Regions from separate parts of the Duganella kummerowiae genome, predicted to be linked through region 2. Evidence: riboswitches for the same ligand, from Rfam matches in the RefSeq annotation. Region 2 holds a riboswitch; the other holds the start of a gene.
The links. A riboswitch is a leader RNA that binds a small molecule or an ion and turns the genes downstream of it on or off. The one in region 2 is predicted to bind glycine.
Positions count from the first base shown of each region.

Region 1 (14,762 bases), on a different contig from region 2:
GCTAGCATGGCTTGCTGTTCTGCGGCGTCCGGGCCGATGTGGCGGGCGATGAAGGCGTCGCGGGCTTCGAGTTGGGTCAGGCTGGTGCGGGTCATGATGGGCGAGGGCAAATGAGGAATAAAGTGCTGCGCCGCTCCCGCGCGCAGCGGGAGCGTGGTGCCGGCCACGGGCCGGCGGTCGTGCCAGCCAATGGCTGGTACGACGATCAGGCGTCGGTGGCCTTGCCGTAGGCGGCGGCGTCCAGCAAGCCGTCCAGGGCCGACACGTCGGCCGGCTTGATCTTGAACAACCAGGCGGCGTAGGCGTCGCTGTTGATGGACTCGGGGGCGCCGGCCACGTCGTCGTTCACGGCGATCACTTCGCCGGCGATGGGAGCGTAGATATCGCTGGCGGCCTTGACCGATTCGACCACGGCGGCGTCGTCGCCGGCGCCGTAGGAGGCGCCCACTTTCGGCAGCTCGACGAACACGATATCGCCCAGCGCATCCTGCGCGAACTCGGTGATGCCGACGGTGACGGTGCCGTCGGACTCCAGGCGCACCCATTCGTGGGATTCGGTGTACTTCAGGTCTGCAGGTATATTCATGTGGGGCTCCAGGTTGGGATGGTTTGTTATGTTAGACAGCCAGGATTTTGCCGTTGCGCACGAACGGCAGCTTGACCACGGAGGCGGCCAGCTTCTTGTCGCGGATCTCGACCTGCACAGTATCGCCCACTTGCACGCCCAGCGGCACGCGGGCCAGGGCGATGGCCTGCTGCATGGTGGGGGAGAAGGTGCCGGAAGTGATTTCGCCGGTGGCGTCCTGTCCTGGTACGATGACTTTCTGGTGGGCGCGCAGCACGCCGCCCTTTTCGCGCAGGATCAGGCCCACGAACTGCGAGCGCTGGCCTTCCGAAAGCAGGGCGGCCTTGCCGATGAAGTCGCGCTCGGAGACCAGGTCTATGGTCCAGGCCAGGCCGGCGTCCAACGGGTTCACGGTTTCATCCATGTCCTGGCCGTACAGGTTCATGCCGGCTTCCAGGCGCAGGGTGTCGCGTGCGCCCAGGCCGGCCGGCTTGACGCCGGCGGCGGCCAGGGCGTTCCACAAGGCCGGCGCCTGGCTGGCGGACACGCCGATCTCGAAGCCGTCCTCGCCGGTGTAGCCGGTGCGCGCCACCATGGCCTGGCCAAAGGCGGCGCTGTGCACGAAGGCGACGTTGAACGGTTTCATGTCGGCAGTGGCGGCCTGCGATTCCGGGATCACTTGCCACACCTTGGCGCGCGCGTTCGGTCCCTGCACGGCGATCAGCGCCAACGCTTCATTGCCCGCCGCGTCACCATCGCGGCGCTGGGTGATGGACAGGCCGCTGCCGGCGGCCTCATTTTGCGCCTGCATCCAGGCCACGTCCTTCTCGGCGGTGCCGGCATTGACCACCAGGCGGAACCAGCTCTCGTCGATGAAATACACGATCAGGTCGTCGATCACCCGGCCTTCCGGATTCAGCATGCAGGAGTACAGGGCCTTGCCCGACACTTGCAGCTTGTCGACATTGTTGGCCAGCAGGCCGCGCAGGAAGGCGCGCACGTTGGCGCCCTTGATGTCGACCACGCACATGTGGGCCACGTCGAACATGCCGACGTCGGTGCGCACCGCGTGGTGTTCCTCGATCTGGGAACCGTAGTTGACCGGCATGTCCCAGCCGCCGAAATCGACCATGCGGGCGCCGGCGGCGCGGTGGACGGTGTTGAGTGGGGTGGCTTTGAGCGACATAGATCCTCGGTCCGGGAGAGTAGGGTTAACAGAACAAGCAAGGAAGCGCCTAGCCGGCCGCTCCACAACATTGATCGCAGACCCCTCTGTCCTTGGTACCTGAGAGATAGCGGGAAGATGTTCCCGCGCGCCCCTTCGGTGGGCCGCCGGCGTGCGCCGCGGCCGCTCTCCAGAGTTGAGCCCAAATCCGCACGGGGCGGATGCAGGTTCCTTGACCGGTCCTTTTGCCTGAGAGTTTATGGGTAATGCCCCTTCGGCGGCAGCGCTGGTAATACCTACCGGCTACCCTCTCCCGATCAAGACTCGGGACTATATGCCAGAAGGGCAGGAGTGTCAATCTTGCCCCGCACCCCGGTGCGCACGAATGAAAGCGGGGCGGCGGCCCTGGACAACAACTATTTGCTAGAATAAATTCATCTTTATTGGAGCCTGCCATGAGCGAAGAACATAGTTTGGAGGGCCAAGCCTGGTTTACCCTGTCCGGCGACGTCAACAGCGATATGGTGCATCGCGTGTTCGACGCCGTGGCCGACATGACCGAGGACCGCATCACCACGGCCCACATCCTGATCCAGTCCAACGGCGGCTACGTCAGCGACGGGATCTGCCTCTACAACTACCTGAGCAAGCTGCCGATCAACATCATCACCTACAACGCGGGCGCGGTGGCGTCGATTGCCGTGATCCTGTTCCTGGCCGGAACCAAACGCTACGCCAGCGAGACCGCCCGGTTCATGGTGCATAAATCGCACGCCAGCGCACCGCATGGCGCCCGTCCGGACGCGCTGCGCATCATCGTCGAGGGCTTGCAGGCGGACGACGCCCGCACCGAGCAAATCCTGCGCAGGCACGTCCAGCTGACCGACGACCACTGGCGCACCCACGCCTACTCCGACCTGCACCTGACCGGCAAGGAGGCGCTCGGCGTCGGCATGATCAACGAGATCCGCGATTTCGTGCCGCCGGCCGGACACCGCGTCACCAACATATGAAAACAGCCCGGCAGGCCGGGCTGTCATATCTTACGCGGCGCCCTTAGCGCGAACGGCTGCCCGAACCGGATTGCTTGTTGCCGTCGTTCTTGTGGCTTTGACGGCCGGCTTCCACGTGCTGCTCGTGGGTGCCGCCCTGGGTGCCGCTGCGTGAACCCTGGTTGCCCGACTGCTTGCTGCTGCTGTTGGAACTTTGCTTGCTGCCGCTGGATTTCTGGTTCGAGGCCATGGTGATTCCTTTATGAAGTCAATAAAAGTATCGGCCGGAACCGCCGCGACGGGCGGCGCGCTCCGGTAATGCCATGATGGGTGTGTCGCGCGGCAGCAGGAATCGGAATGCTACTTGCAGGCCTGTAGGAATATGCCTTGCTGGGCCCTTCAGACCAGCCCATTGCGGCCGTGGGCCAGGAAGGCCGGGCGCTGCGCCAGCCGGTCCAGGTAGGCCTCCACCGCCGGCAGCGCCGCGTGCGCGATGGGCGCCAGCAGCCAGCGGTTGGCGGACAGGCCCAGCACGATGTCGGCCAGGGTCAGCGTGTCGCCCTCGACGTAGCCGCCGGTGTGCTGCAGGCGCCGCTCCAGCAGGGTCATCTGGCGGTTCCATTCGCGTACGCTGGCCTCGATGGCGGCCTCATCTGTATGGGACGGGCTGTTGCGCACCAGCGCCATGAAAGCATAGCGCCAGGAGTTGTTCAGTTCGGTGGCCTGCCAGTCCATCCATTTTTCGACCTGTGCCCTCGCCAGCGGATCGGCCGGCAGCAGGTCGCTGCGGCCGTGGCGACCTGCCAGGTAGCGGCAGATGGTGTTCGATTCCCACAGTACGGCGTCGCCGTCGACCAGGACCGGCACCAGCCCGTTGGGATTCCTGGCGAGGAAGTCCGGCGTGTCGGTGGGCTGGAAGCCGGCGCCATATTGCTCCTGACGATAGGCGAGCCCGATTTCGTCCAGGGTCCACAGCACCTTGCGTACGTTGATGGAGGAAGACTTGCCCAGTAAGGTCAGCATGGCGTTCTCTGGTGTGGTTGGCAAGGCCCCAGTATCGCGTCACGTATCGCCGTGATAAATAGCGTAATATTTAAATTATTCTTAACCAGCGATTAAATATGGACCGCCTGCGCAGCATGGAAGTGTTCGTGGCCGTCGTGGATGAAGGCAGTTTCACGGCTGCCGGGCGCAAGTTCGATATCTCCACCGTCATGGTCGGCAAGCATGTCGCCGAGCTGGAGCAGCGCCTCGGCGCGCGCCTTCTCAACCGCACCACGCGGCGCCAGAGCCTGACCGAGATCGGCGAGCAGTATTGCGAGGAGTGCCGCCAGATCCTTGCCCATGTGCGGCGCGCCGAGTCCGGGGCCCTGGCCATGCGCAGCACGGCGCGCGGCACCCTCAAGGTCAGCGCCCCGGTGGCCTTTGGCAGCGCATTGCTGGCGCCGGCCATGGCCGGCTTCCTGGACAGCCATCCGGAGGTGAGCCTGGAACTGGAGTTGAGCAACCGCCTGGCCGACGTGGTGGAGGAGGGTTTGGACGCCGCCGTGCGTATCGGCGTGCTGGACGATTCAGCCCTGGTCGCGCGCCCGCTGCGCCCCTTTGGTGCGGTGATCTGCGCCGCGCCGGCCTACCTGGACAAGTTCGGCGTGCCCGCCACCCCGCACGACCTGGTGCGGCACCGCTGCCTGGACTTCATGCACTGGCGCCGCCTGCTGCGCTGGCGCCTCGATGGCGTGGAGGGCGAGCCGGCGCTGCCGCCCAGCCGCTTCCGCTCCAACAACGGCCAGGCCCTGAAACAGGCCGCGCTGGCCGGCTATGGCCTGGTGATGCAGGCCGAAATCGTGCTGGCCGACGAGATCGCCGCAGGACGCCTGGTGCCGGTGCTGCGCGAGTTCGTGCCGCCACCTCGCCCCATGCACCTGATTTACCCGCGCGACCGGCAGTCCACGCCCAAGATGAGCAGCTTTGTCGACTTCGTGGTCGGCCGCTTCGGCATCTGAATATTGTTTTTCGGCAATAGCTACTCCGGCCGGCCGACGATTGTGGTTTAATGTTGCGTTGCAAAACAAAATGGAAGGCAGCAGGATCGATGACTTTGTGGCATGGCTTGAGTATATTAGGCAGCCTGGCGGTGACCGGGCCGATCGGCGTCACGATTGCGGCCTGGCTGCTGTTGGGGCGTTCATGGCGCCTGACCACCGCCTGGGGCGTGCTGTTCGGCGCCGGCATGGCGCTGGTGGTGCTGACCAAGGTCGCCTTCCTGGGCTGGGGTGTCGGCCTGGACGAGCCGCGCTTCGAGGGTGTGAGCGGGCATGCGATGCGTGCAGCGGCCGTGTTCCCGGTCGCGGCTTACCTGGCTTTCCGTTCGCGTAGCCGGACCGAGCGCGGATGGGCGCTGGCGGCCGGCGTCCTGCTGGCGGTGCTGATATCGATTTCGCGCGTGAAAGTTCATGCACACGCGGTGTCCGAATGCGTGACCGGCACCCTGTTGGGCCTGTCGGTGTCCGCCGCGTTCATCTGGCTGGCGCGCGGCGAAGGCCAGCTGGCGCTCAGCCGTGTGCTGGTGGCATTGTGCCTTCCGGTGCTGCTGATCGCCCCGCGCGTCGATCCACTGCCCACCGAGGACTGGATGGTGGATCTGGCGCTATTCCTGTCGGGCCGCGAGCAGCCTTATCGGCACGGCTACTGGGACCTGCCCGTACCGCGCAATGCCATGCGCTGACGTCCGTCACACCGCGTGTTTTCGGCCTGTGCGCGTACGTGGGGTGGTATTATTGTGAACTTTTACAGCCTACCAACCTTATAAAACAACGTGCGTCTTTCATCGATCAAATTGTCGGGATTTAAGTCGTTTGTCGATCCCACCAATTTCCAGGTGCCCGGCCAGTTGGTGGGGGTGGTGGGACCGAATGGCTGCGGCAAGTCCAACATCATCGACGCGGTGCGCTGGGTGCTGGGTGAATCCAAGGCTTCGGAGCTGCGCGGCGAGTCCATGCAGGACGTCATTTTCAACGGCTCCACCCACCGCAAGCCGGCCGGCCGGGCTTCGGTCGAGCTGGTGTTCGACAATAACGCGGGCAAGGCCGCCGGCCAGTGGGGCCAGTATGCCGAGATCGCCGTCAAGCGCACCCTGACGCGCGACGGCGCTTCCACCTATTACATCAACGGCCAGCCGGTGCGCCGGCGCGATATCCAGGACATCTTCCTCGGCACCGGCCTGGGGCCGCGCGCCTACGCCATCATTGGCCAGGGCATGATCTCGCGCATCATCGAGTCCCGGCCGGAGGAGTTGCGGGTATTCCTGGAGGAGGCGGCCGGCGTTTCCAAGTACAAGGAACGCCGCCGCGAAACGGAAAACCGGCTGCACGACACGCGCGAGAACCTGCTGCGGGTGGAGGACATCCTGCGCGAGCTGGGCGCCAACCTGGAAAAGCTGGAAGGCCAGGCCGCCGTCGCCACCAAATTTCACCAGCTGCAGGCCGAGCAGGAGGAAAAGCAGAAGCTGCTGTGGCTGGTGCGGCGCAACGAGGCCGAGTACGAGCAAAAGAAGCTGTTCCGCGAGGTCGAACAGGCCCAGAACGACCTGGAGGAGCAGACTGCCAAGCTGCGCAATGTCGAACTGTCGCTGGAACACATGCGCCAGGCCCATTTCGCTGCCGGCGACCGGATGCACACGGCCCAGGGCGCGCTGTACCAGACCAATGCCGAAATCGGCAGCCTGGAAGCGCGCATCAAGTTCGTGACCGAGCAGCGCGCCCGCCTGCAGGCGCAGCTGGCCACCCTGGGCGCCCAGCGCGACCAGTGGCAGGGACAGGCCCAGGATTACGCCACCCACATAGCGGAAGCGGAATTCAACCTGGAGGAACTGTCGGCCAAGGTCGAGGAAGCGGCCATGCGCGCCGAGCAAAAGGCCGAGTCGCTGCCGCTGCTGGAGCAGGCCTGGCGCGAGGCCCAGGCGCGCAGTACCGAATCGCGGGCCCGCATCATGCAGGCGCAGCAGCAGCTGGAACTGGAATCGGCGCACCAGCGCAACGCCAACAGCATCCTCAACAGCCTGGCCGCGCGGCGAGAACGGCTGCAGCAGGAAAAGAATGGCCTGAGCCTGCCGGACAGCCGCCACCTGGAAAACCTCAAGCTGCAGCTGGAGGAAAAACAGCAGGCCCAGGAAGAACTGTCTTATCAACTGGAAGAAGCGCAGGCGCTGCAGCCGCAGCTGGAACAGGAACGCCAGGAAGCCCAGGCCCAGGTCAATGCGGAAACCGCCGCCAACGCCCAGCTGGAAGCGCGCCTGGCGGCGCTGCGCCAGATGCAGGAGCGCGTGCAAACCCAGGGCAAGGTCCAGCCCTGGCTGCAGAAGCATGAGCTGGACAGCCTGCCGCGCCTGTGGCAGCAGCTGCACGTGGAGCAGGGCTGGGAAACCGCCATGGAATCCGTGCTGCGCGAACGCACCTCGGCGCTGCAGATGTCGAATATAGACTGGGCCCAGGCCTTCTTCGGCGACGCGCCGCCGGCCAAGCTGGCGCTGTACGCGCCATCGTCCGCCACGCCACCCGCGCCGCAGGAAGCGCCTGGCCTGCAGCCCTTCATGCAGCTGCTGAAGCTGAACGACCCCGGCCTGCGCGCCGTGCTGCAGGATTGGCTGCACAACGTCTACGCCGCCGAGGACGCTGGCGCCGCACTGGCCGACCGCGCCCGCCTGCCGGCCGGCGGCTGCTTCGTCACGCGCCAGGGCCATGTGGTGACCCAGTCCAGCGTGCGCTTCTACGCCGCCGACGCCGAGCAGGACGGCATGCTGGGCCGCCAGCAGGAAATCGACAACCTCACCAAGCAGCTGCGCGCCCAGCAAATGCTGGCCGATGAGGCGCGCGCCCGCTCGGTGCGGGCCGAGGCCGCGCTGTCCAACCATACACGCCAGCTGAGCGAGCTGAGGGCGCGCGCGCAGAGTCTGACCCAGTCGCTGCACGCGCTGCAGATCGAGGTGGTCAAGCTGTCCGAGATCGAGGCGCGCTACCAGCAGCGCAGTGGCCAGATCGAGAGCGACCTGGCCGAAATCGCCATGCAGGAGCAGGAGCAGACCCAGGCCAAGCTGGAGTCGGAAGAAAAATTCGAGCAGCTCGATATCGCACTGGGCGAGCTGCAGGTCGCGCACGAGGATGGCCAGACCGATTTCCTGGAAAAGGAACAACGCCTGGCCGACGCCCGTGAACAGTTGCGCGAGCTGGAGCGGGCGGCGCAGGAAGCCCAGTTTGCCGAAAAGTCGCAGCGCAGCAGGATGGACGAGCTGCGGCGTGGCATCGCCACCGCCAACGCCCAGGCTGCGCAGGTGGCGGACAGCCTGCGCGCCGGCCAGGCCGAGCTGGAGAGCCTGGAATCGGGCGACGCCGACGAAGGCTTGCAGGACTTGCTGAACCGCCGCAGCGAGCAGGAAAAAGCGCTGTCGGACGCCCGCCATGAGCTGGACCAGATCGCCCAGCAGCTGCGCGCCGCCGAGGAAGGCCGCATGTCTGCCGAACGCTTCCTGCAGCCGCAGCGCGACCGCATCATGGAACTGCAGCTCAAGGAACAGGCGGCGCGCCTGAACCAGGAACAGTATGCGGCCCAGCTGGCCGAGGCCCAGGCCGATATCGAGGCGCTGTCCACCAAGATCCACGGCGAGCTCAAACCGTCCTACCTGCAGGGCGAGGTGACCCGCCTGACCAACGCCATCGCGGCGCTGGGCGCGGTCAACCTGGCAGCGCTGGACGAGCTGGCCCAGGCCGCCGAGCGCAAGAACTTCCTCGATTCGCAGAACGCCGACCTGACCGAGGCCATCCACACGCTGGAAGACGCCATCACGCGCATCGACCGCGAGACGCGCGACCTGCTTCAGGATACCTTCAACCGCGTCAACGGCCACTTCTCCGAGCTGTTCCCCATCCTGTTCGGCGGCGGCCAGGCCAAGCTGATCATGACGGGCGACGAAATCCTGGACTCCGGCGTGCAGGTCATGGCCCAGCCGCCGGGCAAGAAGAACGCCACCATCCATTTGCTGTCCGGCGGCGAGAAGGCGCTGACGGCGACCGCGCTGGTGTTCTCCATGTTCCGTTTGAATCCGGCGCCATTCTGCCTGCTCGACGAGGTGGACGCGCCGCTGGACGACGCCAATACCGAGCGCTTTTGCCGCATGGTCAAGCGCATGTCGGACCAGACCCAATTCCTCTTCATCTCGCACAACAAGATCGCGATGGAGATGGCCAATCAACTGATCGGTGTGACGATGCAGGAGCAGGGCGTATCGCGCATCGTGGCGGTGGACATGGAATCCGCCGCCAACTTCGCTTCCGAGGCACAAGCAGCATGACAGACCTACAAATGAGTTTACTGGCGGCCGGTGGCGGTTTCATCGTCATCGTCTTCGGCTACAACAAGTGGCAGGAGTACAAGGCCAAGAAATCCGTGGAGCGCGCCTTCGCGGCCGACCATGACGACGTGCTGATGCGCGCTGGCGATGCCCCGGTGGCGCGCCAGGAGCCCAGCCTGGATGGCAGCGTTCCCGGCCTGGCCGGTGGCGAAGCCAGCGCCGCCGCCGAGGCCCTGGGCGCCTACGCCACGGCTGCGGCCCCGGCCGCCGCAACGATCGAACCGGCGTTCGACCCGGACCAGCCGGCCGAGGCCCCGGCCCAGGCCGAAGCCGACGCGGCTGCCGCCGCCGAGCAGGCCACGGCCCTGGTCGATCCCCTGATCGACTGCCTGCTGCCGCTGGCGCTGGAAGCCCCGGCGCGCGGCGAGAAGCTGCTGCCGGTGCTGCAGACCTTGCGCATGGTGGGCAACAAGCCGGTGCACTTCATCGGCCTGGCCGTCAGCGGCGGCTGGGAGCCCATCGTCCATGGCCACGTGTACACCAAACTGCAGGGCGGGGTCCAGCTGGCCAGCCGCAGCACGGCGCTCAACGAGCTGGAATACTCGGAACTGGTGACGCGGCTGCGCGCCATGGCCGACGAGATCGGCGCCGAGCCGGAAGTGCCGGACATGATCGAGGTCATGGCCGAAGCGCGCAACCTGCACCGCTTCGTGGCCGGGCACGACGCCCAGCTGGGCGTCAACCTGCACACCAACGGCGCCCCGTGGGCCATCGCCACCCTGCTGCTGGCGCTGGAGAAGCAGGGCTTCGACGTGCGTCCCGACGGCCGCTACGTGATGCCGGACGGCGAGGGCGGCCATTTGTTCACGCTGACCACCAACGTCACCATGGGCGAGGAAACCACGCCGCGCCTGACCCTGCTGCTGGACGTGCCCTGCGTGGCGCCGGCGCGCGACGGCTTCGGCGCCATGGTGGCCTGCGCCAAGTCGCTGGTGGCGCGCCTGGACGCGACCATCGTCGACGACTACAGCCAGCCGCTGTCGGACGCCGCCCTGGCGGAAATTGCCGGCCAGGTGCAGGACTTCTATGCCGAGATGGAAGCGGCCGACATTCCCGCCGGCTCCACTCGCGCGCTGCGCCTGTTCAGCTGAATCAGCGGAATCACCTCACGTAACACCGAAGCACCATGACCGACCAGAACACCCAGGCCGCCGCCACCCGCATCGCGGACCTGACCGCCGAATTGAACCGGCATTTGCACGCCTACCACGTGCTGGACGCGCCCACCATCCCGGACGCCGAGTACGACCGCCTGTTCGTCGAGCTGCAGCAGCTGGAGGCGGCCCACCCGGAGCTGGCGCTGCCCGACACGCCCACCCTGCGGGTGGGCGCGGCGCCGTTGCCGCAGTTCGAGGCCGTGACGCACACGGTGCCCATGCTGTCCCTGAATAACGGCTTTACCGAGGAAGACATCGCCAACTTCGACCGCCGCGTGCGTGAAGGGCTGGACGCGGTGGAAGTCGAATACGCGGCCGAAGTCAAATACGACGGCCTGGCCATCAACCTGCGCTATGTGGATGGCCTGCTCGTGCAGGCCGCCACCCGCGGCGACGGCTACACCGGCGAGGATGTCACCGCCAACATCCGCACCATACGCGGCATTCCCCTGCGCCTGAAGACCAAGGAACCGCCGGCCATCCTGGACGTGCGCGGCGAGGTGCTGATGTTCAAGGCCGATTTCGAGGCCATGAACGCGCGCCAGCGCGAGGCCGGGCAGAAGGAATTCGTCAACCCGCGCAACGCGGCGGCGGGCAGTCTGCGCCAGCTCGATTCACGCATCACGTCGCAGCGCAAGCTCAGTTTCTATGCCTATGGCGTGGGCGCGCTGGAAGGCCATGAGATGCCGGAATCGCACTCGGCGCTGCTGGACTGGTACCGCGAGCTGGGCCTGCCGGTGGCGAAAGAGGCCTCGGTGGTGCGCGGCTACGAAGGCTTGATGGCCTACTACGCCAACATCGGCAAGCAGCGTCCGGCCATGCCATACGAGATCGACGGCGTGGTCTACAAGGCCAACAAGCTGGCCGACCAGCGCGCGCTGGGCTTCGTCTCGCGCGCGCCGCGCTTCGCGCTGGCGCACAAATTCCCGGCCGAGGAAGCGCTGACCGTGGTGCAGGCCATCGAAGTGCAGGTGGGCCGCACCGGCGCCATCACGCCGGTGGCGCGGCTGGCGTCCGTGTTCGTGGGCGGCGTCAACGTCACCAACGCCACCCTGCACAACGAGGACGAGGTGCGGCGCAAGGACGTGCGCGTGGGCGACACTGTCATCGTACGGCGCGCCGGCGACGTCATCCCCGAAGTGCTGGCCGTGGTGCTGGACAAGCGCCCGGTGCCGGAACCCGCGCAGTACGTACTGCCGAAAACTTGCCCGGTATGCGGTTCGCACGTGGTGCGCGAGGAGGGCGAGGCGATCGCGCGCTGCTCCGGCGGGCTGTTCTGCTCCGCGCAGCGCAAGGAAGCGATCCGCCACTTTGCCGGGCGCCGCATGATGGACATCGAAGGCCTGGGCGACCGCTACATCGACAACCTGGTCGAAGCGGGCCTGGTGCACAGCGTGGCAGACCTGTACCAGCTGACCCTGGACGACCTGCTCAAGATGAAGCGGCTGGCCGATGAACGGGATGGCACGACACCGGAGACTGTCGCCCAGGGCAAGATCGCCACCAAATGGGCCGACAATCTTCTGGAAGCCATCGCCGCCAGCAAGAACCCGCCGCTGGAGCGGCTGCTGTTCGCGCTGGGCATCCGCCACGTGGGCGAATCGACCGCCAAGACCCTGGCCGAATGGCTGGGCCGCTTCGACCTGATACGCCGCGTGCCGGCCGCGCTGCTGCGGGTGCTGCCCGATATCGGCGGCGTGGTGGCCGACTCCATCGCCGACTTCTTCGCAGAACCCAAGAACCAGCAAGCCATCGACGACCTGCTGAAGGCCGGCGTGGCGCCCAAGGGCGAACATCCGCCCAGCGCCAGGCTGCGCGAGAAGCTGGACCCGGTCAAGCTGATGACGGCGCTGGGCATCCCCAAGCTCACCGAGCCGCGCAGCAAGCAGCTGGTGGAGCAGGATGTGTCGCTGCAAGTGCTGGCCCACCTGCAGATTTTCACCGTGTTCGGCCTGCCGGCCGCCGTGGCGGACGCATTGACGGAATGGATGGCCGACCCGGCCCACCGCAAGCAGGTAGCCGCGCTGGACCGCCTGCGCACCGACTTGCTGGCCGAGCTGCCGGAAGCGGCGGCGGCCGGCCCGTTCACGGGCAAGACCTTCGTCCTGACCGGGACGCTGCCAACCATGACGCGCGACGACGCCCAGGCCCGCATCGAGGCGCTGGGCGGCAAGGTGTCCGGCTCGGTGTCGAAGAAAACGCATTACGTGGTGGCGGGCGCCGATGCCGGCAGCAAGCTGGCCAAGGCGCAGGAACTGGAAGTGGCTGTGCTGGACGAGGCGGGGCTGCTGGCCCTGATCGCCTCGGCCCAGGCATGACATGCACAAAACAAATAAAGGGGATCGAGATGGCTGTCCGAGAAATTCTGAAGATGGGCGACCCGCGTTTGCTGCGCATCGCCGAGCCGGTGCGCGAATTCGACACGCCGGGCATGCGCGACCTGATCGTTGACATGTTCGACACCATGCACGCCGCCAATGGCGCCGGGCTGGCAGCGCCGCAGATCGGCGTCAACCTGCAGCTGGTGATTTTCGGCTTCAAGCAGAGCCCGCGCTACCCGGATGCGCCGCAGGTGCCGGAGACGGTGCTGATCAATCCCGTGCTGACGCCCTTGTCGGACGAGATGGAAGAGGGCATCGAAGGCTGCCTGTCCGTGCCGGGCCTGCGCGGCAGCGTGCCGCGCTATACGAAGCTGCGCTACGAGGGTGTGGACCCGTTCAACCAGCCCATCCGGCGCGAGGTGGACGGCTTCCATGCGCGCGTGGTGCAGCACGAGGTGGACCACCTGCTGGGCATTTTGTACCCGCGCCGCATCAGGGACTTCAGCAAGTTCGGGTACACCGAGATCATGTTCCCGGGCCTGGACCCCAACGACGACGACTGAGGCCGGCCATGAGCGAGCAGCCCGGACACGTACCGCGTCCCCGGGTAGGGCGGGTGCGCGGCGCCTTCCAGATGGGGAATTCGCAGATACGCCGTGTCGGCGTACGCACCGCACACTGGGCCGACACCTACCACTGGATGCTGACCCTGAGCTGGCCGCGCTTCTTCGTGCTGATGTTCGTGCTGTACATGGCCACCAACCTGGTATTCGCCGCCGCCTACTTCGCGGTGCCGGGTTCCATTGCCAATGCGCGGCCGGGCTACTTCCCCGACCTGGTGTTCTTCTCCATGGAGACACTTGCCACGGTGGGTTACGGCTACATGAACCCGGCCACCACCTACGGCCACATCGTGGCCTCCACCGAAATGCTGATCGGCGTGGTGCAGGCGGCGGCCATCACCGGCCTGCTGTTCGCCCGTTTCGCGCGGCCCACCTCGCGCATCATGTTCTCCAACGTGGCCGTGATCACCCCGTTCAACGGCGTGCCCACCCTGATGCTGCGGGCCGGGAACGAGCGCGACAACCTGATCCTGGAAGCCTCGGTGCGGGCCACGCTGGTGCGGCGCGAAGTGACGCTGGAAGGGCAGGTATTCACGCGCTTCTACGACCTCAAGCTGGAGCGCGAGACCAGCAGCGTGTTCGCGCTGACCTGGACCGTGATGCACAGGATAGACGAGAGCAGCCCGCTGTGGGGCAAGACCCAGGAGCAGCTGCGCGAGGAGGCAGCCACCTTGTCGGTGGCGATGACCGGCACCGACGACACCCTGAACGACTTCGTTCACGCGCGCCAGACCTACGCGGCCGAGCACATCTATTTCAACTACCACTTCGCCGACATCATGTCCGACAAGATCGAGGGCAATGTGCGCGTCCTGGATTACAGCAAATTCCACGACATCTATCCGGACGGCAGCAGCGAAGGCACCATGCCCGGCGCCGCGCTCGCCCATCCCGGCTAGCCCCCGTGTCCATGCCTGGTGTCTGTCCTCCCCCTGGTGTCAGATCTGCCAATGTCCTCCCCCTGGTGTCAGATCTGCCAATACCCCTGGTGTCAGATCTGCCAATGGTACATGAGCTCGCGTCTTCAGGCGGCCCCATGTACCATTGGCAGACCTGACACCGCAGTGCGGACACCGCAGTGCAGTGGACAGCCACCACAGTTATGGCAACTCTGACGCCGACGTCGAGTCCAGCGGAGTATGTGCCGGGGGCGGCAGGTCGGCCAGCAGGTCGCGGGCGTTCAGCAGGGCGTAGACGATCTCGGGATGGCGGTCCAGGCTGCGGCGGATGGCGGCCGGTATCGCTTGCCGCGTCTTGCGGCACAGGCCGGGACGCGGCGCCAGCACGATGCTCAGGCCGCGCACCGTGCGCACCCCGCGGGCGCTGGGCGTGATCTCCAAAGTGACGCCCAGCAGTTCCTGCATCCGCTGTTCCAGCCGCCCCAGCTCGGCATAGCTGGTGATGCTCTCGATTTTCGCGATCAGGCGTTTTTCTTCTTCGCGGTTCAGGCGCAGCACGCGGATATCGGTCCTGTCCGGCGCTTGCTCCCAGCTTTGCAGCAGCTCGGCCTGGCCGCACTCGCACGCGCCCGGCGGG
Region 1 covers NZ_JBKFEH010000002.1:432,193-446,954, reverse strand. Annotated here, with positions in the region: gene gcvP (aminomethyl-transferring glycine dehydrogenase) at 1-95, opposite strand, end outside; gene gcvH (glycine cleavage system protein GcvH) at 206-586, opposite strand; gene gcvT (glycine cleavage system aminomethyltransferase GcvT) at 618-1,751, opposite strand; glycine riboswitch at 1,828-1,934, opposite strand; glycine riboswitch at 1,958-2,056, opposite strand; gene ACLB1G_RS02745 (ATP-dependent Clp protease proteolytic subunit) at 2,186-2,743, shown strand; gene ACLB1G_RS02740 (hypothetical protein) at 2,787-2,972, opposite strand; gene ACLB1G_RS02735 (glutathione S-transferase family protein) at 3,122-3,745, opposite strand; gene ACLB1G_RS02730 (LysR family transcriptional regulator) at 3,844-4,725, shown strand; gene ACLB1G_RS02725 (phosphatase PAP2 family protein) at 4,833-5,447, shown strand; gene smc (chromosome segregation protein SMC) at 5,538-9,065, shown strand; gene ACLB1G_RS02715 (cell division protein ZipA C-terminal FtsZ-binding domain-containing protein) at 9,062-10,216, shown strand; gene ligA (NAD-dependent DNA ligase LigA) at 10,252-12,600, shown strand; gene def (peptide deformylase) at 12,630-13,166, shown strand; gene ACLB1G_RS02700 (ion channel) at 13,175-14,125, shown strand; gene ACLB1G_RS02695 (hypothetical protein) at 14,327-14,762, opposite strand, start outside.
Region 1: another riboswitch for glycine. It lies ahead of gcvT (glycine cleavage system aminomethyltransferase GcvT); the one in region 2 lies ahead of ACLB1G_RS03815 (D-amino acid dehydrogenase).

Region 2 (14,762 bases):
ACCCCGGTCGAGCGCCTGCAGGTCTGCCTGGAGGACGCCAGCGCGGCCGGCGTGCTGACCAGCGCCGCCATGGCGCCGCGACTGGACGGCCTGGACTGCGCCGTGTGGACCGCCGACACCCTGCTGGCCGAACCGGCGCCGGACGAGGTCCTGGCCGTGCGCGGCCCGGTATCCCCGGACCAGCCGGCCTACGTGATCTACACCTCCGGCTCGACCGGCAAGCCGAAAGGCATCTTGATCTCGCAGCGCAGCATCTGCCACTTCCTGCGCAGCGAAAACGAGGTGCTGGGCGTGCAGGCCTTGGACAAGGTGTACCAGGGCTTCTCGGTGGCCTTCGACATGTCGTTCGAGGAAATCTGGATTTCCTACCTGGTCGGCGCCACCCTGTGGCTGGGGCCCAAGGACATCACGGGCGACCCGGAGGCGCTGCCGCGCGCGCTGGCCGACAACCACGTCACGGTGCTGCACGCCGTGCCCACCCTGCTGGCCCTGTTCGCGCAGGACGTGCCTACCCTGCGCATCATCAACCTGGGCGGCGAGATGTGTCCGGAATCCGTGGTCGAGCGCTGGTCCCATGCCGGGCGCCGGATGTTCAACACCTACGGTCCCACCGAGGCCACGGTGTCGGCCAGCCTGGCGCGCCTGAAGCCGGGCGTGCCCATCACCATCGGCACGCCGCTGCCCAACTACGGCCTGCTGGTGATCGACGTGGCCAGCTACGCCGCGCCCTCGGACGGCGCGCCGGCCCGCATGACGCTGCTGCCGCGCGGCGAAGTCGGCGAGCTGTGCATCACCGGTCCAGGCCTGGCGGCAGGCTACCTGGGCCGGCCCGACCTGACGGCGGAAAAATTCCTGCCCAATCCCTGGTCGTCCGGCCCGCACGACGCGCGCCTGTACCGCACCGGCGACCTGGCGCGCATCGGGGCCGATGGCGAGGTGGTGTGCCTGGGCCGCGCCGACGACCAGGTCAAGATACGCGGCTTCCGCGTGGAACTGGGCGAGATCGAAGCCCTGCTGGCGCAGCAGCCCGGCGTGGGCACGGTGGCGGTCCTGCTGCGCAAGGATGACGGCATCGACCAGCTGGTGGCCTACCTGGTGGCGGAAGGCGGCGGGGAACTGGACCCGCGCGCCCTGCGCCACGCCCTGGCTGAGAAGCTGCCGCCCTACATGGTCCCGGGCCGCTACGAGATGATGTCCGCCATGCCGCGCCTGACCTCGGGCAAGATAGACCGCAAGGCCCTCAAGGCCCTGCCGCTGGGCGCCCCGCCGCCCGGCAGCGCGGCCGATTCCGACCTGCCCGAAACGCCGGCCGAGGAAGTGCTGTTTGCCGCCCTGGCCACGCTGTTCCCGGGCCAGCCCATCCTGCGCCAGGCCGACTTTTTCTCCGACCTGGGCGGGCATTCCTTCTTTGCCGCGCGCCTGGCCTCGGCCCTGCGCGCCGATGCCCGCTACACCCACGTCACGGTGCGCGACATCTACCAGCAGCGCCAGGTCGGCAAGATCGCGCTGGCCATGGATGAAGGCGCGGTACAAGCGGCGCCGGAAGACCAGTGGACGCCGCCGCCGGCCTGGAAACGCTGGACTTGCGGCGCGGCCCAGGCGGCCGCCATGCCGGTGCTGGTCGGGCTGCGCATGGCGCAGTGGCTGGCGCCCTTCTTCACTTACCACTTCTTCACCGGCGACCCGGGCGACTCGGTGGCGCGCGCCATTGCCGCCTCGGTGGGCGTGTTCCTGCTGGCGACGCTGGCCGAATTCGGCATCGCCATTGCCGGCAAATGGCTGATCGCCGGACGCCTGCAGGCGGGCGACTACCCGCTGTGGGGCCTCACCTACTACCGCTGGTGGCTGGCCGACCGGCTGGTGGAAGCGGCGCCGGCCTATCTGCTGTCCGGCTCCTCGCTCAACAACTGGTGGCTGCGGGCGCTGGGCGCCAAAGTCGGCCATGACGTGGTGATCGGCTCCATGACCTTGCGCGCGCCCGACCTGCTGGAGATAGGCGACTACGCCAGCATAGGCAACGCCGCCAACTTCGAGAACGCCCGCGTCGAGCGCGGCCGTTTGCGGCTGGGCCGCATCGTGCTGGAGCGCGACGCCTGGGTCAGTTCCTACGCGATTTTGGAAGGCAATACCCATATCGGCGCGGCCGGCCACCTGGAAGGCCAGTCGGCTCTGCGCGACGGCGCCAGCGTGCCGCCGGGCCGGGTGTGGAGCGGCTCGCCCGCGCGCGACGCCGGCGCCTTCGATCCGCATGCGCTGCCGCCGCGCCCCGTGGTGGGCCATGGACGGCGTGCGGCCGAGGCCCTGTTCTTCGTGCTGGGCATCCTGGGCGTGGTCACCCTGTTCTTCATGCCGGTGTTCCCCAGCTTCGTGCTGATCGACTGGTTCGACGAAGCGGGCTGGCTGCCCTGGGTGCAGGGCGACAGCGCCAAAGTGCAGCTGCTGCGCTACTTCCTGCTGGCTTTCCCGGCCAGCGCGGTGCTGATCGTGCTGACCGCCCTGGTGTCGGCCGGGATACGCTGGAGCGCCCTGCCCCGCCTGCAGCCGGGCCGCTTTGCCGTGCACAGCAATACCTATTGCGCCAAGTGGCTGGTCAGCCAGATCCAGGAATCGAGCCTGAATGTCCTGCACGGCATCTACGCCACCGTGTACGCGCCGTTCTGGTACCGGCTGCTGGGCGCCAAGGTGGGCCGTGACGCCGAAATCTCCACCGCGCTGGGCGTGGTGCCCGACATGCTGACCCTGGGCGACGAAACCTTCATTGCCGACGCCGTCATGCTGGGCGACGAGGAAATCGACGGCGGCTGGATGACCATGCAGCCCACCGTGGTGTCGCACCGCAGCTTCGTCGGCAACGGCGCCTACATACCGGACGGCACCGTGCTGCCCGAGCACGTGCTGATCGGCGTGCACTCGCGGGCGCCGGACAACGCCCACATGAAACAGGGCGACACCTGGCTGGGCTCCCCGCCCATCAACCTGCCGGCGCGCGAGCAGACCAGCGGCTATCCGGAGTCGCTGACCTTCCGGCCCTCGCCGCTGCGGCGCATCGGCCGCGGGCTGGTAGAGGGGTTCCGCATCGTCGCGCCGCACGCGCTGGTGATCGCGGTCGGCTACACGCTGGTGCTGGACGTGATGCCGGCCGCCGGCGCCGGGCGCTGGGGCTATGTGGTGTCCACCCTGACGCTGGCCGGGCTGGTGTACGGGGTCGGCAATTTCTTCTTCGTGGCGGCGCTGAAATGGCTGCTGATCGGGCGCTACAAGAAGCAATCGGAGCCGATGTGGACGCCGTTCGTGTGGCTGTCCGAGGCGGTGACCAATCTGTACGAAGGCATCGCCGTGCCCAACTTCATGCGCTATCTGCGCGGCACGCCGTGGCTGCCGCTGGCCTTCAACCTGCTAGGCGCCCGCATCGGCAAGGGCGTCTACCTGGACACCACCGACATCACGGAATTCGACTGCGTGCACGTGGGCGAGCACAGCGAGTTGAACGCCCTCGCCTGCCCGCAAACCCATTTGTTCGAGGACCGCGTGATGAAGATAGACCACGTGGTGATCGGCAGCCGGGTCTACCTCGGGCCGCGCAGCGCGGTGCTGTACAGCGCCAGGGTGGGCGACAATGCGCGCCTGGGGCCGCTGACGCTGGTGATGAAGGGCGAGCACATCCCCGGCGGCGGACGCTGGAGCGGCCTGCCTGCCGCGCCGGAGCGCGCATGAGCCGCTTGCAACCGTCCGGCGAGCTGGTGGTGTGGCCGTGGCCGGGCATGCTGCCGGCGCCGCAGCGCGGCGTGTTCGTGATTGCCGTGCGCACCGACGGCCACACCCGGCGCGACCGCGCGCGCCTGCTGGTGCGCGAAGCGGTGCGTGAGGTGCTGGGCAGCCTGCTGGGCATCGCGTCCAGCAGCGTCAAGATACAGTCCACGCCGGGCGAGCCGCCGCGCATCCTGATACTGAGCACGCGCGACGTGCCGCCGGCGCCCGGCTGCTCGTTCACCCACGAAGCGGGCTTGTCGCTGGCGGCGGTCAACCTGTACGGCCCGGTGGGCGTGGACCTGATGAAAGTGCAGGACAGCCCCGACTGGCATCGCGTGGCGCGCGACTATCTGGGCCCCGAGATGGAGCAGGAACTGCTGGCCTGCCCGCCGGAGCGCCGCATGCAGACCTACGCCCAGGCCTGGACCGCCAACGAAGCGCGCCTCAAATGCCTGGGCCGCCAGCTGGCCGAATGGGACGCCGGCGCCGCCGCGCCGTCCGCCCCGCTGGAACTGCGCACGCTGCGCCTGGACCCCGGCCTGGCCGGCAGCTTGGTCCTGCCCGCCCAACGCCGCCTGTAAAACCCCCGCTATTCAGGCAAAGGCGGTGGCAACGATGCGGGTGGCGGCGGCGATCACGTCGCTGCGCGGCTCGCGCGCGCGTACCGGATGGGTCAGGTAAATCGCCACCACGATGGGCGCGCGGCCCGGTGGCCAGATCACGCCGACGTCGTTGACCGTGCCATAGTCGCCGGTGCCGGTCTTGTCCGCTACCTGCCAGCCAGCCGGCACGCCAGCGCGGATGCGCTCGTCGCCGGTCAGGTTGCCCAGCATCCAGCCTTTCAGCTGCTCGCGCTGCGCGTCGCCCAGCGCGTTTTCCACCAGCAGCCTGTGGACCGAGGCCATCATCGCTTGCGGCGTGGTGGTGTCGCGCAGGTCGCCGGGGATGGCGGAATTGAGCTCGGTTTCCCAGCGGTCCAGGCGGAACGCGCTGTCGCCGATGGAGCGGGCATAGGCCGTCACGGCGGATGGGCCGCCCACCATTTTCATCAGCAGGTTGGCGGCGCTGTTGTCGCTGCGCTGCAGGGCGGCGCGGCACAGTTCCGCCACGGTCATGCCTTCGCCCACATGCTGCTCGGTCACGGGCGACCAGTTCACCAGTTCGCCCTGGCCGTAGCGGATGCGGCGCGCCAGCAGGCTGGTGTCGAGAGCGCTGCGCTGCAGGACCTTGGCCGCCAGCATCATCTTGAAGGTGCTGCAGACGGGGAAATTCTCATCCGCGCGGTGCAGCAGGCGCGTACCGTCCGCCGTGTTCAGCGCCGCCACGCCCAGCCACCCGCCGCACGCTTCCTCCAGCGCAGCAAACTGCGCGACAGGTGCGTCGGCTTCCACGGCGCGGGCGAAGGGAGCGGCGGCCAGCGCCAGCAACAAGGCACGGCGGGTGTGAAAATGATTCATTATCGAAATCTTTACATGAGAAAACATTGCCATTTTAGCAGTCAATTTATGCAAAGAAAAGGAATGGCGACAGCAACCAGGCCAGGCGGGCGCGCCGCCGGCGCCGCACGTCCTATACTCTGGCCATGAGTACCGATACCATTCTGATTGCCGGCGCCGGGCCGACCGGCCTGATGCTCGCGATGCAACTGGCGCGCCGCGGGCTGGGCGTGCGCATCATAGACCAGAACCCGGGACCGGGGCGCGCCTCTCGCGCCATGGTGGTGCACGCGCGCACCCTGGAACTGTACCGGCAGCTGGGCCTGGCGGACGCCATCGTGGCGCAGGGCCTGCCCATCGTCCACATGCACCTGTGCGAAGGCGGCAAGGAACTGGCCCAACTGGCCTTGGGCGAGATCGGCGCCGGCCTCAGTCCCTATCCCTACGTGCTGGCCTATGCGCAGGATGAGCACGAGCGCTACCTGGTGGAGCAGCTGCGCGCCGCCGGCGTCGAGGTGGAATGGAACACCCGGCTGGACCGCCTGGTGGAACAGGATGGTGCCGTGCATTTCCGGCTGGAGCGCGGCGGCTTGGCGGAACAGGGCCAGGCGGCGTGGGTATGCGGCTGCGACGGCGTGCGCAGCCAGGTGCGCAGCCAGCTGGGACTGGACTTCGAGGGCGGCACCTACGAACACCTGTACTACGTGGCCGATGTGGACATCGGCCAGGACAACAGCGACCTGTACGTCAACCTCGGACCCGACTCCTTCGCACTGATGCTGCCGGTGCGCACACGCGGCATGCAGCGCCTGATCGGCATCATGCCGGCCGGCGCCGAAGGCAATCCTGAACCCACCTTCGAGGACGTGCGCGACAGCGCCGAGCCCCTGCTGGGCGTGCAGGTGCGCGCCGTCAACTGGTTTTCCACCTACCGCGTGCACCACCGCGTGGCCAGCCAGTTCCGCCAGGGCCGCTGCTTCCTGCTGGGCGACGCCGCCCACGTGCACAGCCCGGCCGGCGGCCAGGGCATGAACACCGGCCTGGGCGACGCCGTCAACCTGTCATGGAAGCTGGCGCAGGTGATGCAGGGCCGCGCCGCGCCCGCCATCCTGGACAGCTACCAGGCCGAACGCATGGCCTTCGCCCGCAAGCTGGTGGCCACCACAGACCGCGCCTTCCGCGCCATCGTGGCCCAGGGCGTGGGCGGCGAACTGCTGCGCGCCTGGCTGCTGCCGGGCGCCCTGCCCATGCTGGAGCACGTGGGCGCGGCGCGCCGCCTGCTGTTCAGGACCATCTCGCAAATCCAGCTCAACTACCACGAAGGGCCGCTGAGCGGCGGCCGCGCCGGCGAAGTGGTGGGCGGCGACCGCCTGCCCTGGGTGCGCAGCGGCGACAGCGACAACCACGCCGCGCTGGCGTCGCTGGACTGGCAGCTGCACATCTATGGCACCTTGAGCGAGAACTTGTACGGCGAGGCGCAGGCCCTCGGCGTGCCGCTTCAGCGCTACGCCTGGAGCCAGGCCGCCCACGATGCCGGGTTGCTGCGCGACGCCGCCTACCTGGTGCGTCCGGACGGCTACGTGGGCCTGTGCCTGCCGCGCCAGGAAGCCGGAGCCCTGCCCGAATACGCGGTACGCCACGGCCTGTGCTTAACGGCCGGCTGAGCAGGCGCTGCCCAGCCGGCCCCGCCTGCGCCCAGCCTGCGGGCTAGATGCGCAGCGCCGTGCCGCGCAGCTGCAGCCCCCGGTAGCGCCGGCGGTAGACCACGACCGCGCCCGCGGCCAGCAGCAAGCCGGCGATCAGCACCAGCATTTCCGAGCCGCCGCGCGCCACCGCTGGCACCCGGCTGGAGCGCATGGTGGCCGCCTCCAGGTGCTTGCCGGTGTACTTGGCGCCTATCACCAGCTCGGCGTCGTTGATGGCGTTCACCTCCCACAGGCTGTAGGCCGGATCGTGCACATACATGCGGCCGTCGCGGTAGACGAAGGCCTTGCGCCGCTCGCCCATCTGCACCGTGCCGGCCACGTGGCCGGCGGCGTTGATACCGGTGGCGTAGCTGTCGCCGAAGCCGACCAGCGCGCCGAGGTCGGCCATGCGGCCTTTTTCCCACACGAAGGCGTGCCAGCGCCGGTCCGGCATCTCGGAGGCGCCCACCACCACGCCGCTGTCGTTGATGGCGGTGGCGGCGCTGGAGCGTCCGCCCAGGGTGCCCAGGTCGCGCATGCCTTCGCCCTCGCGGTACAGGAAGGCGCGCCGGTAGCCGTCGGGCAGCGCGGCGGTGCCGACCACCACGCCGTCCGTATTGATGCCGCTGGCGTAGCTGATGTTGCCGCCCAGGGTGCCCAGGTCGCGCATGCCGCTTGCATCGTGCACGAAGGCGTGGAAGTCGCCGCCGGCCGTATCGGCAAAGCCGGCCACCTGGCCGCGCGCGTTGACCGCCGCGCCGTAGCTGCTGTCGCCGCCCAGGGTGCCGAGGTCGCGCATGCCCTCGCCGCGGCGCCAGGCGTAGGCGCGCCAGCGGCCGGCGCCATCCTGCGCCGCGCCCACCACCACGCCGTCGGCGTTGAGGGCGCGCGCATAGCCGTCGCTGCCGCCCAGCGTGCCCAGTTCCACCAGCTGGCGGTCGTACAGCACGGCGCGGCGGCGCCCGCTGTCCTCCGTGATGACGCCGGCCACCTGCCCGGCCGCGTTCACATCGGCGGCCACGCTGGATTCGCCGGGACGCTCGCCCAGGCCCGGCGAGTGCGGCGGCGCGGCGGCGGCGGATTGGCAGACGGCGTGGAAGATGGCGTACAGCAGCAAGGATTTCTTCAGCATGGCGGCATCCTTCATGGCAGGTGGACAAGGGAAACGGCAGGTTATCACATCACGATGCTAAACAAATCATCAACATCGCAGTACACTGTAAGTCCGTGCCTGCAAGGAGCCCCCCCATGCGTATCAAGACCGCCCTGCTGCTGGCCGCGGCCCTGGCCTGCGGCAGGGCGGCGGCATGCGAGCCGGTGCGGTTCGGCTATCCCGACCAGCATCGCCCGCCCTACTGGCTGGGCAATGGCCACGAGGTACCGGCCAGCCATCCCGGCGCCGGGGTCGAACTGCTGCGCCGCTTCGCGGCCAGCGCCGGCTGCAGCGCCGAGTTCGTGCGCCTGCCGGTGTTGCGCCTGCGGGCCATGCTGGCGGCCGGGGAAATCGACTTCCTGCCGCTCGACACCAGCGCACAGGATACGCCAGGCGTGGTATTCCCGCGCACCGGCAACGGCAGCCCCGATCCGGAACGGGCCACGCCCATGCTGGTGGTGGTGTGGTGCGGGCGGCCGACCGTCTCCGGCCGGACACCGACCCGCTGCCATTCTTCCAGAACCACCCTGTCGGACTGACCCTGGGCTCGCCCTATGCCGAGCGCCTGGCCAGGGCCGGGGTCCAGGTCGACAGCGGCGCCGCCGACGTGGCGCGCAATTTCGAGAAGTTGCGCCTGGGCCGGGTCGACGCTTTCGCGGTGTCGCTGGCGTGGGCTGGCGACATGGACGCCTATGTGGCCGCCCGCTACGGCAAGCAGTTCGTGCGGCTGGAAAAGCCGATGTTCGGCGACCATGTCTGGCTGGTCGCCAGCAAGGCTTACTATGACGCCCATCCGCAGCAGGTCGAAGCCATGTGGCGCTGGCTGGGCGGCGGCGGCAAGCGCCTGTTCTCGCAGCTGGTGCGCCAGTACCTCGACCCGCCGCCATAGTAGCTGTTTCAGGATAAAATGGCGGGCTACGCATCACGCACGAGCTTCATGAAAAAGTTGTTCATCTTCGCAGCGGCAGCGGCCGGTGTCGCCGGCCTGTTCTATATCAACCTGCAATCGGCAGGCGCCATCACGGTGACGGCCTATAACGGCAGCGGCAAGACCATACGCGAACTGGTGATACGCGTGACCGATACCTCCTATCCTGTCGGCGACATCGCGCCTGGCGCCTCGGCCACCGTCAAGGTGCGCCCCAGCGGCGATACCCGCGTCACCCTGGAAATAGACGGGCGCGTCCGCGCCATCCTCGACACCCCCATCGAACGCGGCAGCGAAGGCAGCATCGCGCTGGAGTTCACGCCATCGGGCGCCGTCAATTTCAGCACCAGCCTGAAGCCTGGCGGTGAGGTCTATTGAGGCCGATATTGACGTACTGCGCGCCGCGCGCTATGGTCGGCTTCCACCGATAGACCGATCAAGGATGCCATGAAACCTGCCACCCCTGGCCTGAGCCGGCGCGACCTGCTGCTGGCCACCCTGTCCACCGCCGCCGCAGCCACCCTGCCCGGCGCCGTACTGGCCGCCGTCAAACCCGCCACCGCGGACGACACCCGGCTGCACGCCCTGCTGGATGAATTCGCCGAAGAACTGCTGCGCCTGTCGCCGACCACGGCCACCTCGCTGGGCCTGGACTCGGGCCCGCGCGCAGGCCTCAAGTCGCAGCTGGACGACGTCTCCTTCACGGCCGACGAGCAATGGGCGGCACAGGTCAAGTCCATGCTGGCGCGCCTGCAGAAGATAGAACGCGGCGCTCTCACCGCGCGCGGGCAAATCCAGTACGACACGGTACGCTACTCGGCCAACGCCGGCATGGACGGCCTGCGCTTCCCGTTTGGCGGCGCCGCCGCCGGCTTCCACGGCGGCACCGCGCCCTTCCCCGTCACCCAGCAGGACGGCGCCATCACCAGCATCCCCGAATTCCTGGACTCGCAGCACATCATCAAGACAGGCGCCGACGCCGAGGCCTACCTGGCGCGCCTGGCCGCGCTGGGCAAGGTGCTGGACGACGAAACCGCCCGCATCGAAGCGCAGGCCGCCAAGGGCGTGCTGCCGCCCGACTTCATCGCCCGCACCGCGCTGGGCCAGCTGCGCGACTTCCGCAAGACGCCGGCGGCAGAACAGAAACTGGTGACCTCGGTGCGCGACCGCGCCGCCAAGCTGGGCCTGGCGGGCGACTGGGAAGGCCGCGCCGGCAAGCTGGTGGCCGGCAGCGTCTACCCGGCCCTGGAGCGGCAGATCGCGGCATTTGCCAAGGCCACCGAAAAAGCCACCGACGTGGCCGGCGTTCACCGCCTGCCGGACGGCGCCGCCTATTACGACTGGGCCCTGCGCCTGGGCACCTCGACCAACCGCAGCCCGCAGGAGATCCACGCCATCGGCCTGCAACAGAACAAGGAGCTGCAGTCGCGCATCGACGCCATCCTGAGGAAGCAGGGCCTGAGCCAGGGCACCGTGGGTGCGCGCATGACGGCGCTGTCCAAGGACCCGTCCCGCTTCTATGCCGACGACGACCAGGGCCGCGCCCAGCTGATCGCCTTCTGCAACGAGAAGATTGCCGCCATCCGCCAGCTGATGCCGCGCATCTCGCACCTGGACATGAAAGCCCCGCTGCAAATCAAGCGGGTGCCGCCCGACATCGAGGCCGGCGCGCCGCTCGGCTACATGAACTTCGCCTCGCTGGACGGCTCGCGCCCGGCCATCTATTACGTCAACCTGAAGTCCACCACGCTGTGGCCCAGGCACGAGCTGACCACCCTGACCGCCCACGAGGGGCTGCCCGGCCATGCCTGGCAGGGCGCCTACCTGGCCGAGCACCACGGCGAACTGCCGCTGATCTCATCCCTGGTCGGCTTCAACGCCTTCGTCGAGGGCTGGGCCCTGTATGCGGAACAGCTGGTCGATGAATTCGGACTGTACGCCAACGACCCGTTCAGCCAGGTCGGCTACCTGCAGGCGCAGCAGTTCCGCGCCTGCCGCCTGGTGGTGGACACCGGCATCCACGCGCTCAAGTGGAGCCGCGAGCAGGCCATCGAGTTCCTGGTCGAGAACACCGGGCGCGGCCGGCAGGCCATGACCAGCGAGATCGACCGCTACACGGTGTCGCCGGGCCAGGCCTGCGGCTACAAGATGGGCCACAACGAAATCCTGCGCCAGCGCCAGCGCGCCAAGGCCGTGCTGGGCGCGAAATTCGACCTGGCCGGCTTCAACGACGCCCTGGTCGCCAGCTGCGGGGTGCCGCTGGCGGTGCTGCCCACCGTGGTGGACCAGTACATCGGGCTGCGCCAGAAAGCCTGAAAACGCCGTTGACGGCGGGGCCGCTTCCCGGTTAAGCTAAAAAAGCGATATCGGGAGAGCCCCTGCCTCCCGGCACGGCGCCGAAGGAGCAACCGCCCCGGAATCTCTCAGGCCAACGGACCGATACCGCACAGTACACTCTGAAGAGCTGCCGGCGCCAGCGTCGCCCGGCACACCGAAGGAGCAAGCGCGCCGGCAATCGGGCGGCGCGTGAATCTCTCAGGTCCGGAACAGAGGGGGTGCCGCCGCGCATGTCGCACGGCGGCCATCCCCTTTGACGCGCCGGAGCTCCATCCCATGAAAACCATAGCCATCATCGGCGGCGGCATCACCGGCGTCACGACCGCCTACGCCCTCGCCAAACGCGGTTTCGACGTCACCCTGCTGGAACGCCACCGCTATCCCGCAATGGAAACCTCGTTTGCCAACGGCGGCCAGCTGTCGGCCTCCAATGCCGAAGTCTGGAACCACCGCTCCACCATCATCAAGGGCCTGAAGTGGATGCTGAAGAACGATGCGCCGCTGCTGGTCAACCCCAGGCCCGGCTGGCACAAGCTGTCCTGGTTCGCCGAATTCATCGCCAGCATCCCGCACTACGAGCGCAATACCGTCGCCACCGCGCGCCTGGCGGTGGCGGCGCGCCAGCACCTGTTCGACTGGGCCGCCAGCGAGGGCGTGCAGTTCGACCACCAGCGCGCGGGCATCCTGCACATCTACCGCGACCGGGCCGGTTTCGAGCACGCCGGCCAGGTCTCGCGCCTGCTGGCCGAAGGCGGCCTGGCGCGCCGCGCCGTCACCCCGGAAGAGATGCGCGCCATCGAGCCGGCGCTGGCCGGCACCTATTACGGCGGCTACTACACCGAGAGCGACAGCACCGGCGACATCCACAAGTTCACCAACGGCCTGGCGCAGGCGGCCCAGCGCCTGGGCATGCAGCTGCGCTGCGGCGCCGAAGTTCAACAGGTGCAGGCCGACGCGCGCGGCGCCCGCATCACGCTGCGCCAGGACGGCCTGGTCTCGCAGCTGGAGGCGGACGCGGTGGTGATATGCGCCGGCGTGGCCAGCCGCGCCCTGGCCGCCAGCCTGGGCGACCGCGTCAACATCTATCCGGTCAAAGGCTATTCGATCACGGTGCACCTGAACGACGCCGCCAGCCAGGCCGCCGCACCGAACGTCAGTCTGCTGGACGACGAGACCAAGCTGGTCACCAGCCGCCTGGGGCCGGACCGCTTCCGCGTGGCCGGCACGGCCGAATTCAACGGCTACAACCGCGACATCCGGGCCGACCGCATCCAGCCGCTGGTCGACTGGGTGCAGCAGTGCTTCCCCGGCGTGAACACGCGCGCCGTCACGCCCTGGGCCGGACTGCGGCCCATGATGCCGGACCTGATGCCGCGCGTGGGACGCGGCAGGCTGCCCACGGTGTTCTACAACACCGGCCACGGCCACCTGGGCTGGACCCTGTCGGCCGCCACCGCCGAGATCATCGCGCAGACCATGTCCACCGCGCTGCAGCCAGGCAGGGCCAGGGTGGTGGCCGGCGCTCTGGCCTGAGGGCCGCGAACGCGGGCGTGTCAGTACGGCGTCGGCACCGGCGTCAGCTGCACCGGCGCGCTGGCCTGGGGGCGCGGCAGCGCGGCCTGGCGCGCCACCAGCTGCTCGAATTCCGCCAGCGGCAGCGGACGTCCATACAGGTAGCCCTGATAGTGGTGGCAGCCGACCGCGTACAGGCGGCTGGCCTGGGTCTCGCTTTCCACTCCTTCCGCGATCACGTCCAGGCCCAGGCTGCGCGCCATGCCGGCAATGGTGGAAACGATGGCCTGGTCGCTGCTGTCGGTGGCCAGGTCGCGCACGAAGGACTGGTCGATCTTGAGCTGGTCCAGCGGCAGCTGCTTCAAGTACTGCAGCGAGGAGTAGCCGGTGCCGAAGTCGTCCAGCGAAAAACGGATGCCCTGCTGCTTGAGGCGCTCCATGGTGGCGACGGTCTCGCCGATGTTCTCCACCAGGATGCTCTCGGTCAGCTCCAGCTTGAGCAGGCCGCGCGGCACGTCGTGGCGGCGCAGGGCCTGCTCCACCTCCTCGGGGAAGCCGGACTGGTGGAACTGGCGCGCGCTGACGTTGATCGCCAGCACCAGGCCGCCCATGAGCGGATCGCCGCGCCAGGCGGCCAGCTGGGCGCAGGCCTGCTCCAGCACGAAGGCGCCGATCGGCAGTATCAGGCCGGTTTCCTCGGCCAGCGGAATGAACTCGGCCGGCGGCACGAAGCCGCCGCCCTCCCCCTGCGGCTTCTGCCAGCGCAGCAAGGCTTCCGCGCCCAGCGGACGGCCCTGGCGGTCGACCTGCACCTGGTAGTACAGCTGCAGCTGGTGCAAGTCCAGCGCACGGCGCAGCTGCTCCTCCATCTCGGCGCGGGCGTTGACGCTGTCCTGCATCTGCTGGTCGAAGAAGCGCATGGCATTGCGGCCGCCGCTCTTGGCCTGGTACATGGCGATATCGGCCTGGATCAGCAGTTCGTCCGGATCGCGGCGCGGATCGGAAAACAGCGTGATGCCGATGCTGGCCGTGCTGTGGCAAGCATGCTGGCCCAGCCGGAACGGCAGGTTGAGCGCGCCCAGGATCTTGGTGGCCACCACCTCGGCCTGGCCGGCGGCGGCCAGCGGCGCGCGGCTCAGGTCTTCCAGGATCACGACGAACTCGTCGCCGCCCAGGCGCGCCACGGTATCGTGCGCACGCACGCAGGCCTGGATGCGCTGCGCCACCTGCTGCAGCAGCAGGTCGCCGGTGTTGTGGCCCAGGGTATCGTTGAGCTGCTTGAAGTTGTCCAGGTCGATGAACATCAGCGCGCCCACGTGGTTGCTGCGCGCCAGCGCGGCCAGCGCCTGGCGCAGCCGGTCCTGCAGCAGGCGCCGGTTGGGCAGGCGGGTCAGCGGATCGTAGAAGGCCAGGCTGCGGATTTCCTCGGTGGCCTGCTTGCGCAGGGTGATGTCGGTCAGCTCGGCCACGTAGTGCGTGACTTCGCGCGCCTCCGGCGGCCCCGCATGGACGGCGCGGATATGCAGCTGCTCGGGATAGATTTCGCCATTCTTGCGGCGGTTCCAGATTTCCCCCTCCCAGTCGCCCTGCTCGCGCAGGGCGCTCCACATGTCCTGGTAGAAGGCGGCGTCGTGCCGTCCCGAGCTCAGCATGGAGGGGGTGCGGCCCAGCGCTTCTTCGCGGCTGTATCCGGTAATCGCGCTGAAGGCGCCGTTGACCCGTTCGATGATACCGTGCGCATCCGTGACCATCAGCCCGACGCTGGCTTCAAACACCACGGCGGCGATGCGCTGTTCGGATACGGAATCGGGACTACAATTCACATTTGTTAGGTGAGTCATAGACTGCTCTTACTTCCTTGATTAAACTACGGGGCAACTGTATTGATTTACATCAACAAAAACTTTGATCCAAATCAATTCATCTTGAATTAAGCCGCAATCGATATTATCTGGAATCAT
Region 2 covers NZ_JBKFEH010000004.1:87,593-102,354, forward strand. Annotated here, with positions in the region: gene ACLB1G_RS03770 (Pls/PosA family non-ribosomal peptide synthetase) at 1-3,714, shown strand, start outside; gene ACLB1G_RS03775 (4'-phosphopantetheinyl transferase family protein) at 3,711-4,331, shown strand; gene bla (class A beta-lactamase) at 4,344-5,207, opposite strand; gene ACLB1G_RS03785 (FAD-dependent monooxygenase) at 5,333-6,850, shown strand; gene ACLB1G_RS03790 (HAF repeat-containing protein) at 6,894-8,003, opposite strand; gene ACLB1G_RS03795 (hypothetical protein) at 8,120-8,563, shown strand; gene ACLB1G_RS03800 (hypothetical protein) at 8,491-8,913, shown strand; gene ACLB1G_RS03805 (hypothetical protein) at 8,962-9,330, shown strand; gene ACLB1G_RS03810 (DUF885 domain-containing protein) at 9,400-11,268, shown strand; glycine riboswitch at 11,310-11,401, shown strand; glycine riboswitch at 11,402-11,512, shown strand; gene ACLB1G_RS03815 (D-amino acid dehydrogenase) at 11,536-12,822, shown strand; gene ACLB1G_RS03820 (putative bifunctional diguanylate cyclase/phosphodiesterase) at 12,843-14,624, opposite strand.